4 regions of the Paenibacillus sp. TAB_01 genome follow, and region 3 is predicted to be linked to each of the others. Evidence: riboswitches for the same ligand, from Rfam matches in the RefSeq annotation. Region 3 holds a riboswitch; each other region holds the start of a gene.
The links. A riboswitch is a leader RNA that binds a small molecule or an ion and turns the genes downstream of it on or off. The one in region 3 is predicted to bind cyclic di-AMP.

Region 1: it holds a riboswitch for cyclic di-AMP, as region 3 does, so the genes downstream of both, ACHHV8_RS31535 (C40 family peptidase) here and ACHHV8_RS01375 (hypothetical protein) in region 3, are expected to answer to the same signal.
Region 2: it holds a riboswitch for cyclic di-AMP, as region 3 does, so the genes downstream of both, ACHHV8_RS03710 (C40 family peptidase) here and ACHHV8_RS01375 (hypothetical protein) in region 3, are expected to answer to the same signal.
Region 4: it holds a riboswitch for cyclic di-AMP, as region 3 does, so the genes downstream of both, ACHHV8_RS15610 (APC family permease) here and ACHHV8_RS01375 (hypothetical protein) in region 3, are expected to answer to the same signal.

Annotation. Positions count from the first base shown of each region.
Region 1 is NZ_JBIFNP010000001.1:6,449,223-6,454,416, reverse strand. Features, by position in the region: gene ACHHV8_RS31540 (methyl-accepting chemotaxis protein) at 108-1,880, shown strand; gene ACHHV8_RS31535 (C40 family peptidase) at 2,160-2,630, opposite strand; cyclic di-AMP (ydaO/yuaA leader) riboswitch at 2,635-2,773, opposite strand; gene ACHHV8_RS31530 (hypothetical protein) at 3,160-3,414, shown strand; gene ACHHV8_RS31525 (hypothetical protein) at 3,584-4,399, opposite strand; gene ACHHV8_RS31520 (M1 family metallopeptidase) at 4,416-5,194, opposite strand, start outside.
Region 2 is NZ_JBIFNP010000001.1:754,102-759,295, reverse strand. Features, by position in the region: gene ACHHV8_RS03720 (amidohydrolase/deacetylase family metallohydrolase) at 1-984, opposite strand, end outside; gene ACHHV8_RS03715 (DUF4127 family protein) at 1,153-2,712, opposite strand; gene ACHHV8_RS03710 (C40 family peptidase) at 2,919-3,761, opposite strand; cyclic di-AMP (ydaO/yuaA leader) riboswitch at 3,765-3,918, opposite strand; gene ACHHV8_RS03705 (DUF441 domain-containing protein) at 3,991-4,440, opposite strand; gene ACHHV8_RS03700 (aldo/keto reductase) at 4,673-5,194, shown strand, end outside.
Region 3 is NZ_JBIFNP010000001.1:281,198-286,391, reverse strand. Features, by position in the region: partial or broken gene kdpA (potassium-transporting ATPase subunit KdpA) at 1-1,573, opposite strand, end outside; gene kdpF (K(+)-transporting ATPase subunit F) at 1,633-1,710, opposite strand; gene ACHHV8_RS01375 (hypothetical protein) at 1,857-2,267, opposite strand; cyclic di-AMP (ydaO/yuaA leader) riboswitch at 2,466-2,667, opposite strand; cyclic di-AMP (ydaO/yuaA leader) riboswitch at 2,792-2,987, opposite strand; cyclic di-AMP (ydaO/yuaA leader) riboswitch at 3,319-3,493, shown strand; gene ACHHV8_RS01370 (hypothetical protein) at 3,793-4,086, shown strand; gene corA (magnesium/cobalt transporter CorA) at 4,089-5,039, opposite strand.
Region 4 is NZ_JBIFNP010000001.1:3,250,811-3,256,004, reverse strand. Features, by position in the region: gene ACHHV8_RS15620 (DUF4037 domain-containing protein) at 1-970, shown strand, start outside; gene ACHHV8_RS15615 (MFS transporter) at 993-2,246, shown strand; cyclic di-AMP (ydaO/yuaA leader) riboswitch at 2,590-2,750, shown strand; gene ACHHV8_RS15610 (APC family permease) at 2,897-4,720, shown strand; partial or broken gene ACHHV8_RS36800 (FAD-binding protein) at 4,934-5,194, shown strand, end outside.

The DNA.
Region 1 (5,194 bases), 6.2 Mb from region 3:
AACTTTTTCTCGGTTTTTGTCGACATAAAGAAAGGAATGAATATCCAATGAAAGGAAGTTCGCTATTAACCGCATGACACTAGACAAAAAAATTCGGAGGCTTGGAGATGAAACTGACATTGAAGCAAAACGCAAAATGGAGCTTTAAACTGACGCTGTTTAAAAAGCTGCTGGCAAGCTTTGTTCTGGTCCTGCTGCTGCTGTCTGTAATCAGCGGGACGGCAATGGTGAAGATGACCACGATGGGCGAGAAGTCGAAGCAAACGACGGAGAAAGGCCTGCCCAGCGTCATCCTGCTGGGTAATTTGAACCACGACTTAAAGGAACTTGATGATTTGATGCTGCGCATTCAGCTTAATCTTCAGGACAAATCGCAGGATGACGCTGTTTCATCTACAGACGTCGGACAGGCGGTGACTCAGCCGGATAAAGCGAACGCTTTATTCGATGGAATCCAGAGCAAGACGAAACAGCTCGAAGAGATGGCTTATACAGAGAGTGATGCAAAGCTGGTCAAATTGTTTCAAGATAAATGGGATGCTTACAGCAAGCTGTATCCCGGTATTTTAGCGGCGGCTCAGAAGCATGGGCCGGAAGGAATGCAGCAGATTCAGCAGGCTGACGAATATTTGAGCGGGTGCAGCTTCGTGATCGACGTGTTTACCCGTAATCTGCAGGGGCATGCGGACCAATGGGCGGCGGAGCTGACCGAATCGAATCGCATGGGCATGATTTGGGTGGTCGTTCTGAGTATTATTGCGATCCTGGTCGGGCTGACGGTTTCCTTCCTCATGGCACGTAATGTTTCCAAGCCGCTCAATGAAATGAGCGCTGTGGCCAACCGGATTTCGGCAGGCGATCTTTCGGTACGCAGCCAAGTGCTGCACCGTCAGGATGAGATCGGGCAGCTGAGCGCCGCCTTCGCGCGAATGAGTGAGCATATGCGTCAAATGATCGAGAATATTAACGGACATGCCCAGCTGGTTACGGTATCTGCAGAACAGCTGAAGGCGAGCTCGGGCGAGATGCAGGAGGCGTCGGCGCAAATTGCTTCCACCGTCAAAGAGGTGGCGACAGGCGCGGATCAGCAAACGATGACCATGGAAGAGACATCCCGTTCCATGGAAGAGGTAGGCGCCGGGATCAGCCGCATGGCGGAGAGCGCATCGACGATTGCAGAGTCGGTAGAATGGACGAAGCAGCAGGCCGAAAGCGGCGAAGCGTTCGTGCAGAACACGGTGCAGCAGATGAGTTCGATTCACTCCTCGGTCCATCAAACGGACGAGGTCATCTCTCAGCTGGAGAGCAAATCGAACCAGATCGGCAGCATTGTCCAAGCGATCCAGGAAGTCGCTCACCAGACGAACCTGTTGGCGCTGAATGCGGCGATTGAAGCGGCGCGTGCCGGTGAGCAGGGCCGGGGCTTTGCCGTTGTAGCGGCAGAGGTCCGGAAACTGGCAGAGCAGTCGAACAGCTCCTCGGAGGAAATCGGCCAGCTGCTGCACGAAATTCAGTCGAACATTCGGGATTCTGGCGAAGCGATGAGCAGAGTGAAAACGGAAGTCAGCACGGGCATCGAGCTGGTGAAGGAAACGGAGCAAAACTTCGAACAAATTCTGAAGTCGACTTCGCATATTGCGTCTCAAATCCAGGAAATGGCCGCTACCTCCGAAGAAATTTCGGCAGGCGCCGAGCAGATCACTGCGGCCGTCCAGCAGGTTGCTTACATAGCGAAGGAAACGGCGGTTTCCTCACAACAGGTGTCCACATCGGCGGAGGGCCAATTGCAAACGACCGGAGAGGTTCAATCCTCCGCAGAGTCGCTTTCCGAGATGGCCGATGAAATGCAGCGTCTGCTGTCGCAGTTCAAGATTGCCTAGCGCAGCTTGGCTAACAAAGGCAAGGCACGAAAAAATCCCGTTCCATGTTACTCCAACAGGAACGGGATTTTTTATATGTTAATTGATTCATACCGGTCTCTCCGCGGGTAATTATCCACTAGAGAGTCCTGTACAGAAAGAAGACCTTCAGCTTGTCCGGACGTGACGGGTCGCGGAGCTTGAGCGCTGAAGGCCAATGAGATAAGGACCATTCCATTGAGTTGTCGTTCTAGAGAGTCAGTCGGAACCGAGATATATGAATCGGCTTGCAGGCTCCCATTAGGAATTGTCGGTCATCAGCTGATCGTACTGATCGTCCGACAAGATCCGTTTTGCGGTTACGTAACGCTTCGCATAGTAAGATTCACTAAGGCTCGTAATCGTAACCCCTTGGTTGGTGGCGGAATGATACATCTTTCCGTCCCCTACATAGATGCCCACATGCGAAATTCCTTTGCCGCTCGTATTGAAGAATACGAGATCGCCCGGGCGAAGCTGATCCTGGCTGATTGTTGTGCCAAGTGTAGCTTGTCCTGCCGAAGTATGAGGCAGATCAATGCCAAACTTGTCGTACACATAGGAAGTATAACCGGAGCAGTCGAAGCCTTTGGTGGTTGTCCCCGCCCATTTGTATGGCGCTCCGAGCTCTTCGTTGACGGCTTGGCTTAAAGGCGTCTCGGCGAAGGCGCTTCCTACTTGAACGCTGCAAAACAATGCCAAAGATACGGCAAAACCAAAAAACCTTTTCAATGAAATTTTCCCCTTCCGGTGCCTACGAGGTTAGCTTAAGGGTTCGGTTGAAGGTTCCCTATGATCACTCTGTTGCGAGATCAATTCACCCGGGATGTGGATCCCCCGTTTTCCAATCTGTGGAAATTCGGCAATATATACGTTTTTTGTGTGTCGAATACAATAATTCGAGCTTTACCGCATTTTTCCTTCCGTTGTCACACAAAATTCACAAGTATAAGTGAAAAATTGAAACCTTTTGAAGAAATAGTGCGAAACCGCACCATAATAAGGCTTTCTTCAGCGGTCGGGGCTGGAAAGGCCATTGACGGTAGGGAAGCACGGACTGCATTTTCGACAAAATTTTTCGAGATTTGACATAGGGAAGAGAGGGAAATGAGGAGCATACATACCGTAAGCGGTAAGACCGAATGTGCGGACTCTGGACATTGGCGGAGGATGTCGTATCCTGTTCTGTAGAGGCGGGGAACGTTCGATCCTTCTGCCGCAAGAGACGGCGCATGAAGCGGAGGAAGGGGCTGAGCACGCTGTGAATATAGTGCGGCTGGCGATTGCCGGATTTATTACGCTGTTATTTATCTACCGGTTAGGAAGATATCGGCTGCGGCGATACAATATGGAGCATTTTGGATTGTCGGTGATGGCATTGCTGATGGTCTGGGGTACAACGCTGCAGGCTTGGCTCCGCGTGGCGCTGATGGGCTTCTTCGGTATGCTGGCTGTGCTGTTCCTGATTCTGTGGATTATCGGCAGACGCGGCGATGCGACGGAGCCTCCGGGCTAAATGGCCCGGTATTTAGTCCGCCCATGTACGCTTCATCCGCAGGACAGCATATAGTCGGTGATCCGTTACGAACCCAAAAAAGACTCGGAGGCCCCAATAAAGGGACTAGGAGTCTTTTTGATGTGGATGGATGTGCGGCCCGGAGGCCTTCCTCTTTTTGAGGCGGGGCTCAATTGCTTTTGACGTCCCAGAGGGCGTACTGTGTTGTGATGGCCCACATTTTGCAAAACATATGAATCAAACGATACACCTGGTACCCGAGCAGCGTGGCGAAGCCCGCCCAGATCATGGCCGAGGTCATGACCGCCGCAGAAATAAGAAGCGTAGCCAGAAGGATGAAGGCGGCGAGCGGCAGCGCGGTCGGCGTATTGCGAATCAGGAGCAGGATAGAGTAGGATAAGGGCCTGCCGCTCACAACACCGAACTGCAGGTACATGAACAACGTCTGCAGCACAAAATTATAGAGCAGAAAGCCGCCGAGCAGAGGCAGCACGGTCCAAGCAAACCCTTCAAGCGACGTATGGCTCTGATAGCTGCTGACGACTTTGGCATAGAGGAAGTAAAGCGGCGCCAGCGTAAGAGCGATCTGGACAGTGTACAGCACCAAAAAGGGAAGCGTGAGCTTGCGTATTCCGCGTACAAACCGGTAGCCGGCATTCAGCTCCTGGTGATGGAGAGAGTAGTAGACTCCGGCATTGAGCAGGGGGGAGAACAGCATGCGTGCAGCGAGCAGGCCCAGCCCCCACCATAGATAGGAATGAATAAGATCGGTCTTCGTCAATTGGAACTGCCCTTCGATCCAGAATAGCTGCACAGCTTCGCGGGAGAGCTCTTGCCCGGGGTACCGGTGAAGCAGAGGGACGGCGACAGAGCGGATCAGTTTATACAGCAGAAGGCCCCACAGCAAATTGTAGATAAACAGCGTGCAGACTGCAAAAGGCTGGTACCAGGCCATAGCCAGGCCGGTTTTGACTAACTTCCACATAGCGAGCTTCCCTCCCTCACCAAGCGACCCATTCGAACAAGGTCTCCATGAATTTAACGACGCCGAGATTCCAGCGTACGGACAGCTTCGGATCGATGTTTGTTTTCATAAAGCTGTTAATCCGTTTATTCTCAAGCACGATAGTATGCTGCGGATCTATGGCCACCCAATCGATAGGCGATTGATGCATCAGCTTGAACTGGACGTCCGCATCTATACCGTCCCAGGTTTTATCGATTTGCGAGCCGTCGGCGAAATGGAACCGGATCGGCACCGTATGGTACGTGCCGCCATGCTTTTGAATACGCACGGTATTCTCAAACAGGCTCTGCCCATCGGACACCACTTTCTTCGACTGAATGCTCGTCACCCCGTAATCTACCATGAGACCGCTGTACACATACTGTTCGAAAAACTCCTGCCAGCTCGTCTTCGTCGTATCCTCAAGCACCTTTTGAAAATCGGTCGTCGTCGGATGCTTGAACTTCCATCTCTGAAAATATGTTTTCATGACGCGGTCCATCATCTCGGTGCCGATCTGGCGCTCGATCGATTTCAGCACCAGCTTGGCGCGGGTATATACGTTCTCCGCATATTGGCCGTCCGGTCCGTAATTCCAGGAGTCCTGCTTCAGCGCCTCCGGCGATGTAATATAGCTGGATTCGACCGTCAGGTTCGATTTCACTCCGTATTCGAGCTCCATCAGCCGGTCTTCGGCATAGGAGGTGAAGCCTTCGTCGAGCCAAGCTTCCTCGAACTCGTTGCTGGCGACCATACCGTACCAGAATTGATGGC
Region 2 (5,194 bases), 470 kb from region 3:
CAAAGTTAGATTCGCCGGATCTCCCGCCTGAATCCGTCCCAGCTCCGGCTTGCCCAGCCAGTCCGCCGCATGCGTCGTCACGCCGGCGATCACCTCGGCAAGCGGATAGCCCAAATACAAAAACTTCGTCAGCACCCGGGCCATACTGAACACCGGACCGTTGATCCGGTTACCGCGGTAAATATCCGTGCTGATCGTATCGAAACGGATGCCGTGCCGCTTTGCCGCTTCCGCTACATTGAACGAAAAGCTGGCTGTCCCATGGCCTACATCCAAATGAACACCCCGCGCAACGGCGTCGGTCAACACCGCAAGCGGCTTGCCTTCGGCATCGAACAGATTGTTGGCCTTCCCGTTGAGATAATGCGTGATAATATCGCCCCGCTCCAAAAGCGGGATCACCTCGCGGATATCCGGCGGTCCCGAGCCGATATGAACCATCAGCGGCAGCCCGGTCTCAAGCGAAAGCGCCCGCGCCCGGCGAAGCGGCTCGATGCCGCTGTCGCGGACGACGCTCTTGCTGATGCGGGCCTTCAGGCCGACAATCAGGTCCGGGTATGCGCGGACCGCCTGCACGGCCTTCTGCGCGTCGATCCACTGCATATCGGACAGCTCATCGATACGCTGCAGGCCGATATGCGAAATATTCAGGAAGGCGAGCACATTCGTCTTCGCCTTGGCCCGGCTGGCCGCCAATTCGCCGATGCGGTCGGCCCCGCAGCTGCCCGCGTCCACTATGGTCGTCACGCCCTGCTTGACACCGATCTCGTCGATCTCATCGCCGTACGGATCAAGGGCCGGAACGGCATGCACATGCAGATCGATCCAGCCGCTGGAGACATAAGCTCCGGCACCCTCCCATACCCGGGTGCCGCTTCCCTGGCCTGCGGCAGCCACCTCGGCGATCCTGCCGTTCTGAATGACGATATCGACAGGCTCTTCCGATATAAGCTTGAGATTGCGCAGTACTAATCGTTCTTCCATGTCCATTCACCTTCTTCTGTACAAGCCGATTGATTATAACATTATAATGTTTAAGATAGCACACAACCGTACTGAAGTAAACAAACATTATAATGTTTAAACCTTGGCATTTTATTTTTCCAGCGACACCTGCTCATCCCGGTCTCTTCTTCTTCTTTCAATGCAGCCTTAGGCCCGATCGATCGACAGCTCGAAGCCGATTTCAAACATCCGGGTCCACGGAAAGTGAAGGCTGCGCAGCTCAACCGTGCCCTCCTGGATATCCGCTAAATACTGCGCCGTATACCGGTTCATTTTGGCTGCAAGAATCGTCTGCACTTCGTTAAGGCAATGCCCGATGCTGTAATAGCTTGCTTGAAGACCCGGCAGGTCGTGAGCCAGCATATCCTGACGGACGATCGATTGATAGATGAAATCCTCGACAATGCGGTGATAGTAAAATTTGCGGCTTTCCCCTATCCTCCATGAATTCCGCTCGCTGTCCGGCTGCTCCAAATAATAGGAAATAATAATGAAATGCGAAATGACGGTGCCAAGCGTATTGCCCGATGTATTCCAGCCGGCATAAGCCGTCAGCCGATCCACTAAGCCCTGCTGCTTCAGCAGATTCATCAGCACCAGATCGCCTCCGTTACAGACGGCCACATCGCCCAGGGCCACCCGTTTGCCTTTGCGCAGATACGACTGCATGGAAGCGAGGAATTCTCTGTAATGAATTTCCGAGAAATAAGTCCGGTGCCGGTCGCGGAATGGGATTTGCTCGGCCATATCCGATTGGTCAACGGCAGGGGAGTTCACCATTAATACAAGCGCCGTCTCGCTGGAGTTATCCGCCATGACGGCTCCTGCTGCGGTCAAGTGCGACTTAATGCTCTCATTCAGGCTGCGGTCTTCATATTTCGGCTTGATGGAGGGGCCTTTAGTCGAGGAATAGCGTACGTAAATTTCCGGCTTATACTGCTTCAGCTCGCAAAAAACGTTCGCCAGCATCGTACAGCCGATCTCGTCCGCACCCGGATATATCATCACCCGGTCCAGAAGATTCAGCTCCTGCACCTTGCAGATCAGCTGCTGCTGCTCTCTCGGGGAAAATCCGTACTGGGAGTTGTCGTCGAGCGGAATAATCAAGTTATCGATCAGGCCTTGCCCGGCCCATTCCACTACAGCATGGTTGACCTGCTGATTGATCCTCCTGCGCGAGATAAAATCGTTCAAATATTTATCCGGAATCAGCTGCTTCAGTTGAGAGAGCTCCTGACGCTCCTGTTCGGTCAGGCGGTCCCTCTCGGATTTATCGATCAAATAACTGTACCGGAATATTTGTCCGCCGTGGAACTTGTAATAATCGGGCTCTTCTTCATCCTTATTGTTATTCGGCACCCGCATAATCAAATTAAACGCATGGATTTTGAGGCTTGGATTGGACAGTTTAACGGCTTGCAGAACGGAAATGCGCTCCAGGCACTCCTCCAGGGCCAAATCATGAAGCCGCGAAGGAACGATGCCGCCATAGACCAGCAAATCGATGGAAACGATGAGATAATCGGCATCGCGGGCCGCTTCCAGCAGCCAGCTTCTTACCTTAGCGGTATGTGCAGGTTTCTTTTTGCTGCCCAGCAGGCTTCGGTCCGGTACGATGACCTGCAGGTCGGTTATGCGGGCCAGCTGCTGCGGGAATAAGTAATTGCACGGCCTCTCATCCAGAGGCAGATAGACGACTTTTGCCATTGTACTCTCTCCTTTGGTCCATGGGCTTCAGACTGCTGCGACAGCCAAAAACCGGTCATGATCAGTCCATTATAGCTCCCCCTTTCTGCGAAAAATATCCTGTATAGTTATGAAAATATCCAAAATATTATGAAGCCGGCCGGGCTTAGATAACAAAAAAGACAGACCGCAAAAGCAGTCTGCCTGTTCAGGTGGTATCACTTCAATTAAATGCTTCTGGCGCCTATGTATCCGGTGCCCCAATAAGAACTGAAAAGAGAATCGATCTGCACGCCCCGCGATGTTGTCGCCGAGATGAATTGGCCGCTTCCGATATAAATTCCGACATGGGACGTGCCGCTTTTTTTAAAGAAGACCAAATCTCCCGGATTCGGGTAGGCTACAGCCACCCCTGCACTGTCAAACATCCCCATCGACGTGCGAGGTAATTCAATTCCCCGATTTTGGGTAAATACATAACGTACGAACCCTGAGCAATCAAATCCAGCCGGAGTGGTGCCTCCCCAAGAATAAGGAACGCCGATGTAACCTTTGGCGAAAGTGATCAGCGTATCCTGCTTCTTGGGCTTGTACCAAGCCGGAGCATGGTATTTTCCGTCTGCATCGACAATGGCGATCTGGTTCTCTTCATCCCACTGCACTTTGCTTCCGAGCGTTTCGGAGACGAACCGGAGCGGTACATAGACGCTTCCTTGATCCATACCGATCATGGAGCCTACATCGACCTGCTTTCCGTTGACCGATACAAACGAATCTCCCGTTTTCAGCTCCAAGGTTTGGTCTCCCTTTTTCATCGAGACACGGACCTCTCTGCCGTCCTTCGACCAGCTGATGCTATAACCGAGCGCCTCCATCAGCGGACGAAACGGTACTTGAAGCTGGGAAGAGCGGTCCACAACAGGCTGTCCTTCGGAAAACTGGACAAGCTTGTCATTAACCTGAACCTTGACTCCTTCATTCGCTGCCGCCGCATGGGCGTCAACAGAAGAAAAGAGCGCGCACGAAAGAACGGCGCATGAAAAAACAAACGTCTTGGCAAATAACTTCAAAGCTTAATTCCTCCTATGAGCCTCCGAGGTTAGTTGACGGGTTAGGGAAGAGGTTTTCCCTTATTCGCGAGCCTGTGAAAGCAGGCGCATATTCACCCCAAGTAAAGATGTCCCCCGTACAAGCACTTGTGCTGTGCTGATTCGGCATTTTTGTGCTAAGCGTATACCACCTACAATATATTCGTTCCCCTTACCGCGTATCGGTGGGTAAGACTATCCTATGTTCCCATCATTTTCCGAGAAACAACGATAAAATACCGGCGGCGATCAGCGGACCTACGGGAACGCCTTTCAGAAAAGCCACGCCCAGAATCGTACCCAGCAAAAGTCCGGTCACGATCGTCGGCTGATTGGTCATCAACAGAGCGCCGCGCCCGCCCAAATAAGCTACCAGCACACCGACCGCTACCGCGAGAAGAGACTTCCAATGAAAGAATGATTCATACAGCGTCTGAACGGTAATTTTGCCACTGGCCAGCGGTGCCATAATTCCGATGGTCAATACGATAATGCCGATAGTTAAGCCGTACCTCTCGATCCAAGGAAACGCCTGGTGTAAATTCATGACACGCAGCAGCAGCAGAAAGACGACCGCAACCGTAATCGAATTATTGCTGCTTAATATACCGAGTGCCGCAAAAATCAATAGGACGACGGAAGGCATATCTATCTGGGGCATAAGAACTCCTTTGTGCGTGTTTTCGACAACATTATCCATTTTACACGAATCTAACTGGAAAATATAGAGGCATAAAGTCCGCTTTTGTCATGAAACCTGCCTTACTTACAGGTAACTTAATTTCCCTTCCCCGCCTATCTCACCTATTTTTGCGTACTGTTAAAATAAGACAAGGCACGGTATGATGGAAAATGTCAGTACCGCATCATTCAAAAATAAGGAGGTATTTATCATGGAATACACTTATTTGGGACGTTCCGGCTTGAAGGTCAGTAAGCTTTGCTTGGGAACTATGAATTTCGGTGTCGATACGGATGAAAAAGAAGCCTATCGCATTATGGACGCCGCGCTGGACGCCGGGGTCAACTTTTTTGATACGGCTAATGTGTACGGCGGCGTGGGCGCCCGGGGCAAAACCGAGGAAATTATCGGACGCTGGTTCGCCCAAGGCGGCGGACGGCGCGAGAAGGTCGTGCTGGCTACCAAAGTATTCGGCGATATGGAGGACGCGAACGATGGGCCTAACGCGGGCAGAGGGCTGTCCTCTTATAAAATCCGCCGGCATCTGGACGCTTCTTTAAAGCGCCTCCAAACCGATCACATCGAGCTGTACCAGATGCACCACGTCGACCGGAATGTCGCCTGGGAAGAGCTGTGGGAAGCGTTCCGGGTACATATATATCAAGGCAAAATCGGCTATGTCGGCGCAAGCAATTTTGCCGGCCGGGATTTGGTGAAAGCGCAGTATGAAGCC
Region 3 (5,194 bases):
TATTATCGGTACGGAAGGTGCCTATGGTTTCCGGCACCCACTGCTTGCGAACGAGCGAGCCCGCAACCGCCAGCATGGCAATCATCGAGATATATCGGCCGAACAGCATGACCAGTCCTGTGGAAATGTTCCAGAACGGCGTATTATCGCCAAGTCCTTCAAAGCCTGATCCGTTATTTGCAGCGGACGAGGTATATTCGTAGAGCACCTGCGTAATGCCGTGAAAGGCCGGATTCGTAATTGCCGCCTTGCCCAAATCCGCAGCCAGGGCGAACGCTGTCGGAGCCAAAATGATCAGCGGATGCGCCAAAATCGCAATAGCGATAAGCTTCATCTCGCGGGCTTCAATCTTCCGCCCGAGAAATTCAGGCGTCCGCCCTACCATTAAACCGGCCAGGAATACGCCGAGGATAGCGTACATTAGCATATTTACCAAACCAACGCCCTTACCGCCGAACACGCAGTTCAGCATCATCAGCGCCAGTGGTGTCAGCCCGCCAAGCGGTGTCAGCGTGTCGTGCATATTATTGACGGAGCCGGTTGTCGCCGCGGTCGTGACCGTTGTAAACAGCGCCGACTGGGCGATGCCGAAGCGGACCTCTTTTCCCTCCATGCTGCCCCCGGCCGCATCGATACCCAGCTTGTTCAGAACCGGGTTTCCATTCAGCTCGGAGGTGTATACCAGCGATAGGAACACGACGAACAAGAGCATCATGGACGAGAAGATCACCCATCCCTGCCTGCGGTTTTTGGCAAATAAGCCGTATGTGTAAGGAAGCGCCGCGGAGAGCGTCCACATCGATAAAATTTCAATTACGTTAGTCAGGCCGCTCGGATTCTCAAAAGGATGCGCCGAGTTCACGCCGAAAAATCCGCCGCCGTTCGTGCCCAAATGCTTGATGGATTCCAATGAGGCGACCGGACCGATTGCTATTTGCTGCTCGGCGCCTTCCAGTGTAGAAACGGAAAGTAACGGCTGCAGCGTTTGCGGTACCTTCAAGGCTACAAGCACCATGGTAACGATGAAAGCCAGCGGGAAAAACACCCGCGTATGCGCTTTGACGAAATCTTCGAAGAAGTTGCCGATCGTCTGGCCTTTGCTCGTAATGCCTCTGACAAAAGCAATCGCAACCGAAAAGCCGGTCGCCGCCGAGGTAAACATCATCATCGTGATGACCGCCATTTGGGAGAAATAGGACAGCCCCGTTTCTCCACTGTAATGCTGCAGATTCGTGTTCGTCATAAAGCTGATTACCGTATTGAACGTCAGTGTCTCTTCCATGCTGCCGATGCCGTTCGGATTGAGCGGCAGTCTATTTTGCAGTCGAAGAATCAAATAACTAAGCACAACCAGAACCACGTTCGTTATAATGAAGCTGAGCGCATACGTTTTCCAGGTCATACCGCGGCGCTCCTTCAGCCCGATCAACGCAAAAATCGGCTTTTCTGCGAAAGCGAACCATCTGTCAGTCCAGTTCGCTTCATTGGAAAACACGTGATATAAGTAAGTTCCCACCGGTTTGACCAGCAAAAGAATAATCGCAATCACGATGATTATTTGTAACGTGCCCATGGGTGAAGCCCCTTTCTCCAGGCTGGCCTAAGCCAAGCTTGATTCGCATCCTATCCTAGTTAAAATTTCTCCGGGTAAATCAAAGCGTAAGCCAAATAGATAAACAGAAATAGAGTGACAAGACTAATGACTATCATTTGGTACCGCCTCCCGTATCCTCTATCACACGCTCGCAAAATGCGGTAAATCCGCTGTAGATTCCATAACAAACGGCCAGCAGTAACACCATATAGAGATCCAGCATGCTTGATTCTCCCTCCATTCCAAGCTCGAAAATACCCCGTTATTCCACAAGAGTCTGGAGCAAAAAAGGAATTTCATCGCTATTGCTATGAATAACATAGTTAGCTCCCAGCCCTCTGTAAACTAAACGCGGGTGATTGGTATGCGTGATAACATAAATCGGATTCGCCGTCCAGCGCCTGCACATTTGAATATACCGGCAGCACAGGTTAAAGCTGTTTTCGAACAAAAATACCCTTCCTACCTGAAATGCCGGTGCAGTCCAATTTAATTGTTCAGTAGTATCTACCAACAGAAAATGTTTTACACCTAACTTCGCCAACCGGCTTTGTTCCTTTTTATTGTTCACCATAACGGCAAAGGGCAGCTGATGGAACAAAAGCTGGCGGATAAAAGCCTCTCCCGTTGGATTTGGTGCAGATACTAGAGTCAGCTCCTGCGAATCCTCCACGATATTCTCCTCCTCCTTGACAAAAGAGAAGGCAGCCGATTTCTCCGAAAACGATGCCTGCCAAACGGCTCCGAAAAGCCGATGATGGCCACGCCGTACTTCCCCGGGCAGCAAAAAAGAAGCCTGCGGAAAGAGAAGAACTCTTCCCGCGGGCTTCTTCAGGCACAGTTATAGAAACCATGCCCTGCCGCGACAATCGTTGCCTCTCCCGATACGCTTACGAGGTTAGCTGTCGGATTCGGGCGTGAGAGTCGCCCTACCTGCGGATACGGCCAAACGCCGCATGCTCAGGATTCACCCCATGGCGCACGATAGTACAGACCGATAAACCGGCTGATCGAATCGGCATCCGTTGGTTCCCCCGTTCCTTTTCCATTCAAGGACTCAGCGAAAAACTGCAAAAATTAACATAAGAAAAACCACAGAGGCCTAAGCCCTGTGGTCGAATTTATCCGATCACAAGCTTCATCATCCTCTCTCCTTAGCAGCCCGCCCGAAGGAATGAACCGGTTCATTCCTTCGGGGCCTGCTCTATCAACGCTGACGAGGTTAGCTGTCGGATTCGGGCGGTGAGAGTCGCCCTACCTGCAGATGCGCCGAAAGGCCCATCGTCAGGATTCACCCCAAGCCATGAAATCAACGGCTCTCACACCGTGAAGACATTGGCTTTGTTGGGTCCCCCGTTTTCCTGGCGAACAGGAAATTAAGCGATCAGAATTGGAAACTTTGTTTGAATCATGAGTTGTATCTTACGCCGGCCGAATAAAACTGTAAATAAAACCCGCGCTTCATTTAGAGTGAAAACAGGCATTTAATCGATTGAAATGAATTCAGATCTCGTTTTTTCTCTATCTTACTCCTTATCGCTCTTGAATACGAAGATATGGCAAGAAAACAAGCTTTCTCTAGAAATCATGCCGTAAGGAAATGAAACCCTCACTTGATTTCGTTTTCATTTAGATATACAGCGAAAATCATGCGAATTTCGCTCCCTATTGAAGTTTACAGACATTGCGTAACGGTGTAGGATTCACATCAACAACTTCATATTTGCTGCAAAACGCTTTGTTCCCGCTAAGGGAAACGGGGGACCCAACCGAAGCCATCTTCATTGAAGACAGCTTCAGGGGTGAATCCTGCCGGAGCTTCCATACGAGCCTCCGCAGGTAGGGCACTCTCAAGCCCGAATCCGACAGCTAACCTCGTAAGCGATTGAGAGAGAACACCTTTACCGTGCTTCGTTACGGCATCGTCCGCCACATCCGTAGAAGCCCGCGAGTAGAGTTTCTCTGCTCCCCGGGCTTTTTTTGCTTGTCTCCAATGAAAAAACTCATTTGATGAGGAGTGCAGCCACTGATGATGAAGCTGACCGAAACGTATAGTCAACCGATCGACCTGCTCCTAAACTGCAAAATCGGCTCGATGGAAATATATCAATTTGAAGGCCGCTTATTAAATGAAGAAGTATCGGGGATGACCGGGAGCCGGATTTGGGGCTTATTTAAAATTTCCGGCGGCGGGAGCAATGGCTGGGGAGAATATAGTTTACCCGCCGGGGACAAAAGAATCGACCTGGTACATTGGTCATTCCGTATTTATGAAGCTGAAAGGCCGCTCCCTTCCCGAAGCACTTCAGCAGGCTCGTACGTGCCGTGACGATTGGGGGCGGGAACGCTGCGAGCTGGCCGAGACCGCTTTGCTCGATTTAGCGCTGCAGCTCCGGTACTCGGAGGCCCAGGCGCCTTCCATGCGGATGAAGCACCTTGCGCTGGAGAGGGCTTGTTTGATCGAACAAGCCCAGTCGTATTTTTCTTTCTAGACTTAATCGAACCAGCCCTTGCGGCGGAACCAGGTATACATGCCGAACCCGATCGCGAACATCATCAGAAGTGCGGCAAAGTATCCCCACTGCCATCGCAGCTCCGGCATATGGTCGAAATTCATGCCGTATATGCCGGCGATAAAGGTCAGCGGCATGAATATGGTCGTTATAACGGTCAACGTTTTCATAATGGTGTTCATCCGGTTCGAGTTCAGGGAAATATAGCTGTCCCTCATATCCGCCGTCACCTCGCGGTTGGAGTCGTTAATTTCCGACAGCTTGAGCAGGTGATCGTAAATATCCGTAAAATAAACCAGCTGATCCTTAAGGCCGTCCATCCGGTCCGAATTGATGACACGGTACAGCAGATCGCGCATCGGCACGATCGTTCTCCGGAGCTTCAGCAGCTTCGCCCGGATTTCGAAGATTTCATTCATTAGAATATGAATGGGCTCTTCTTTGCCTTTCGTTTCAATTTCGTTCAGCTGGTCCTCAATCTGGTAAACGCTTGGAAAATATTCATCGACCAGCTTGTCCATGACAAGGTAGGCGCAGTACACATGCCCTCTCTCGCGAAGGCTGGGCTGCGTCTCCACTCTCGACCAAGCCTCATCAATTTCACGGGAACGGTTAAAATGGAACGTAACGATAAAATGGGTGCCCCAGAACAGATCGATTTCTTCTGCCGCCAAGGTCTGCGCATTCATCGCATGAAGGACAAAAAAATGCACGCCCTCGTAATGATCCACCTTCGGCCTCTGCAGCAGCTGACAGCAGTCCTCGATCGCAAGCGGATGAAACTGGAAATGGGTTTCCAGACGCTTGGCTTCTTCCTCCGTCGGCTGGTCAAAATCGACCCAATACCACTTCACCTTCAGACTGAGCAAATCGCCGAGCGTGGCATTATCGATCAGCCTGTTATCATGGTCTACCGCTATGACCCGGATCATCGCGCTCTCTCCTTTGAACCCCTGCTTTGAAACTAGTGTTCCAAATTTTGCCCTTCCTTATGAGGGAATAATGGAACGGCTGCCAATAAATTCGCACGATCGGCGGAGCGCCATTGTTCTTCCCCAAAACCCGGCATTCAAGTATAATGGGAGCC
Region 4 (5,194 bases), 3.0 Mb from region 3:
GCTTCTAGGTCCCGGCAGTGAAGTGATTGGCTATGATACCGAGATGTCCACAGACCATGATTGGGGGCCGCGCGTTGTTCTTTTTCTTGATCCGCAGCAATTCGGATATGGGGGACAAGCTCGGCTTGCTCTGCAAGAACACGCCCCGCAAACCTTCTACGGCTTTCCGGTGGATCCAAGCCGGAGCGTGGTGACGACCGTCCCGCAGTTCATTGAAGCATGCTTGGCTGTCCATGCCGATGAACATATGGATATTGAGCTTTTAGACTGGCTCACATTTCCTTCGCAGTCGCTGCTCGAGATCACGGAAGGGGCGGTGTATAGAGACGATCGGGGCGGGTTAACGATGCTGCGCCGGCAGTTGAATTATTATCCCCGCGATATTTGGCTTTACTTGATGGCATCATGCTGGCAGCGCATCGGCCAAGAAGAGCATTTGATGCTCCGGGCAGGCTATGCAGGCGATGAGCTCGGCTCAGCTATTATTGCTTCGCGGCTTGTCCGCGACATCATGAATTTGTGCTTCCTTATAGAGCGCCGATATGCGCCTTATCCGAAATGGTTCGGCACCGCCTTTAAGCAATTAAAGAGCGCCGATGCCCTCATGCCTTATCTGTGGTCCGCTCAAACGGCAGCCGCCTGGAGAGAGCGCGAGTGTGCGTTTAAACATGCTTATACCTGTTTATCCCGGATACACAATGCGCTGGGAATCGCGGTGAAGCTTCCTGAGGACGTCTCGTCCTTCTACGACCGGCCCTTTCAAGTGATGAAGGGTGAAGACATCGCCAGGCTTATCGCCAATCAGATTACGGATACAGAGATCAGCCGCTTAGCCGAACAGCGCTTGATTGGCAATATCGATCTCCTTACGGACAATACCGATTTCCGGAAAATAAGCCGCGGCAAGTCCTTGGGTGGCGGGAATCTGCGCAATGATTTGAAACGCTTTTTTAAGCCTGAGTCCAATTAGGAATGAAAGAAGAGGTGTCCCCTTGATTCATCATGTAATGCATACGCTTTCACCCTTGCGCAACCGCAATTTCCGGATCTATATCGGAGGCCAGGGGATATCGATGCTCGGCAATTGGATGCAGGGAACCGCTCAGGCGTGGGTCGTGTGGAGGCTTACCGGCTCAACCGCCGCGCTTGGCATCGTCGCCATGCTGAACACGCTTCCCGTTCTGCTGCTAGGGCCCTTCTCCGGCGTGACGGCAGACCGGCTCGATCGGCGAAGGCTGCTGATTTATACGAACCTGCTGGCGATGATACTTGCTATCGTCATGGGCATGCTGCTCCAGACGGGAACAGTTCGCTTATGGCATGTCTATGTGCTCGCGGGAATTCTGGGCTGCATTAATGCGCTGGATATTCCCTCGCAGCAGGCATTTCTTGGCGACCTGTCCGGCGTGGAGCAGGTACGCAAAGGCTTTACCCTTAATGCGATCATGGAGCAGGTGATGCGGATGATCGGGCCTTCAGCGGCCGGATGGATGATCGGCAGCTTTGGTGAAGCGCCGGCCTTCTGGCTGAATGGGCTCAGTTATATCGCTGTGCTGGCCAGCTTGTTTGTCGTTAAAGCGGCCCAAGAGCGTCAGGTCAGCTCCAGCCATCCGGCGAAGGAGTTTCGGGCAGGGCTGGCCTTTGTGCGGCGAAAGCCGCGAATCCAGGAATTGATTCTATTTACAGCAATGACTACCTTGTTCGGCTTCGTCAATACGCAGCTCTTTCCGGAAATCGCCGACCACCTGCTGCATGGCGGGCCGGAGACGCTGGGGACGATGATGGGCACGTTCGGCGCTGGCTCGTTCTTCAGCGCCCTGCTGCTGACGCCGCTCCTGCAGCGGGTAAGGACCCGGATGGGCGCTGTCTGCCGTCATAGCCTGGACCGGCTTCTGGTTTTTTATTTTTTCGTTTTCCAGCTGGCTGCCGCTTTCTTTGCTGGCTATCTTTTTCGCTTCCTTCGCCCAGCCCGTCGTGCTTACAACGGTCAAGGGACTGCTTCAGGTGCTGGCGCCTCCCAACATGCGGGCACGGGTGCTGAGCCTGCAGGTGATGATTGCGGTAGGCGTACAGCCGTTGTCCTCGCTGACCGTCGGCTTCGTCGCTCAATTCGCAGGTTCGTCGCATGTGATCCGGACGAACGGATTGCTCATGATTGCCTCGGCCGCTCTGCTGCTGGCGTTTCGTCCTGCGCTGCGTGTGTGGGATCCGCAGGAGGAAGGTCCGGAATCTGCAGCCGATACTAACGCACGCGATCAGACACAGGATCCGCTGAGCACAAAAGGGGAGTATGCGGCGGCGGTCGAATCCGGAACGAAAACTTTGTAGAATTATGTCGATGCACTTGGCCTCGACAGCGAAATGTGCTGTTAGAGGCCTTATTAGTGTTCTTTTATTCAGCCTATATTCCGAAAACGGGAGGGAACGAAGGGAATATCAAGCAAGTCATAGTTCTACTTCTATGTAAGCGCTATTTTGGGGCGTGGATATATGTTTTTTAACCCAAGCTTGATTCCTTGCTTCTTTACAGAAAGAAGGCTGAGGAGTAATATTTCATTCGTACCTATGAATGTGTTTTTCAAATGATATACTCCTGAATCGCTAAATTCTGATAATCAGAAGCGGGGGAACCAAAGGGATGAAGCAGCTTCGTCCCAGGGGTGAATCACTTGGCTGTGAACAGCAAGTGTAGGGATACTTTCTATTCCGAATCCGTCAGCTAACCTCGTCAGCGTTACGAAAGAGGAATTCTTCGTGTGCTTTTGTGTATCCAAGCCGCGGGAAAGTCCAACTTTCCTGCGGCTTTTTTTTGCTGTATCCCAACCGTACGGCCGCTCGGAACCTGCAAATAGGATGCGATGGCTTCTAACTTAAACCTGGTGGTGTAACCGAACTTATGGCAGCTCTCAAAAGATTTTTAATCGGACGACCCTTGAAGTCGACCGAATTAGGGGAACAAAAGCTGACGAAGAAAAAGGCGTTGGCGATTCTTTCCTCCGACGCTTTATCTTCCGTGGCTTATGGTCCGGAACAAATTTTACTGGTCTTAATCACAGTAAGTACCGCCGCATTCTGGTATTCGATTCCGATCGGCATAGGGGTCCTGATTTTACTATTGGCGCTTATTTTGTCCTATCGGCAGATTATTTTTGCTTATCCCCACGGGGGCGGGGCGTATGTCGTGTCCAAGCAGAATCTCGGCGTGTATGCGGGACTCATTGCCGGAGGCTCCTTGCTGGTGGATTACATTTTGACCGTAGCGGTCAGCGTTTCGGCGGGCACGGATGCGATCACGTCCGCTTTTCCGGCACTGCACGAGCATACGGTCGGGATTGCGATTACCTTTGTACTTCTGATCACGCTCTTGAATCTAAGGGGAGTTACCGAGTCTGCTTCCATTTTGGCTTATCCGGTCTATTTATTCGTTGCGGCCATGCTCATCTTGATCGGGGCCGGACTCTTCAGCATCGTAACGGGTAAAGTTACACCCGATTTGCATACGCCCATTGGAACTCCGGTAGCGGGAATCGGTTTATTCCTGCTTCTCAGAGCCTTCGCTTCAGGCAGCTCTGCTTTAACGGGAGTCGAGGCGATTTCCAACGCCATTCCGAATTTCAAGGATCCGGCGCCTTCGAATGCAGCCAAAACGCTCATGGCCATGGGCGGCCTGCTTGCGCTGTTATTTTCGGGCATCGTATACCTTGCCTACTATTTCGGCATTACGCCGAATGCCGAGGCGACCGTCGTTTCCCAGATTGCGGAGCATACCTTTGGCCGTCATTTGATCTACTACATCATTCAGGGAACCACCGCATTAATTCTGATTCTTGCCGCCAATACGGGGTATTCGGCCTTTCCGCTGCTGGCGGTCAATCTGGCCAAGGATAAGTTCATTCCAAGAATGTTCACCATGCGGGGAGACCGGTTAGGGTACTCGAACGGAATTATAATTTTGGGCTTGCTGTCCATTGTGCTGATTATAGCCTTCCAAGGGCAGACCGAGCATTTGATCCCGCTCTATGCGGTAGGCGTATTTATTCCGTTTACGCTTTCACAGACGGGAATGATGGTAAAATGGATTCGCGAAAAGCCCGCAGGCTGGGTCCCCAAGCTGATCATTAATACAACGGGTGCTGTTATCAGCTTTACCGTCTCGATCATGTTCTTCCTGACGAAATTTGCGCAGGTATGGACGATCTTGATTTTCCTGCCGTTGATCGTTTATTTGTTCCACCGCATCAAGAAGCATTACGAAGCGGTAAGCGAGCAATTACGGCTTTCCACTTGCGAACAAGCGGTGCCTATTGAAGGCAATGTCATTATTTTGCCGGTGTCGGGCATCACGCACGTCGTCGAGCAGTCCTTGAATTACGCCCAGTCGCTGTCGGCTAATCAGATTATCGCCGTATATATTCCTTTTGAAAGAGATGACGAGGTCCGGTTCGAAGAAAAATGGAATAAGTGGAGGCCGGATGTCAGGCTCGTAACACTGCATTCTCCTTATAGAAGCATCATTCATCCTTTAAGCAAGTTTATCCATACGGTGCAGCGGAAAGCGAGCGAGTCCAATTATCAGGTTACCGTCATCATTCCGCAGTTTATTCCCAAGAAAAGCTGGCACAACCTGCTTCATAATCAATCCAGCATTATGATCCGTGCTTATTTGCTTTTCCGCAAAGACGTTATTATTACTACCGTTCCTTATCATCTGAAAAAATAATGGAAGAGAGAAGAGGGCCGGATTTTTCTCGGCACCTTCCAATTGAATATTCTTTTCACCCTCCTAATTTTGGATTACAATATGGATGACGCGATGGATGGCGCGGATAACATGAGTGGATGCTGAATTTCGTTTATTCCAAGACGAGCTGTTCATCCCGCGCCCCGCGATACGATAATTACTTCCGATTGAAACCGATTAGGAGCTGTGGACATGGAAAACTTCAGAAATTGGGCGGGCAACTATCAATACAGCGCTGCGGAGGTACATTCTCCTGAAAGCGTGGAACAAATACAGGAGCTGGTAGCCCGCAGCCGTCAAGTGAAGGTGCTCGGCACGCGCCATTCCTTTAACGGGATTGCCGATACGACCGGATGCCAGCTGTCGCTTCAGAAGCTCAATCGCGTGATAGCTATTGACGCTGAGCGCCGCCAAGTAACAGTTGAAGGAGGTATCCGGTACGGCGAGCTGTGC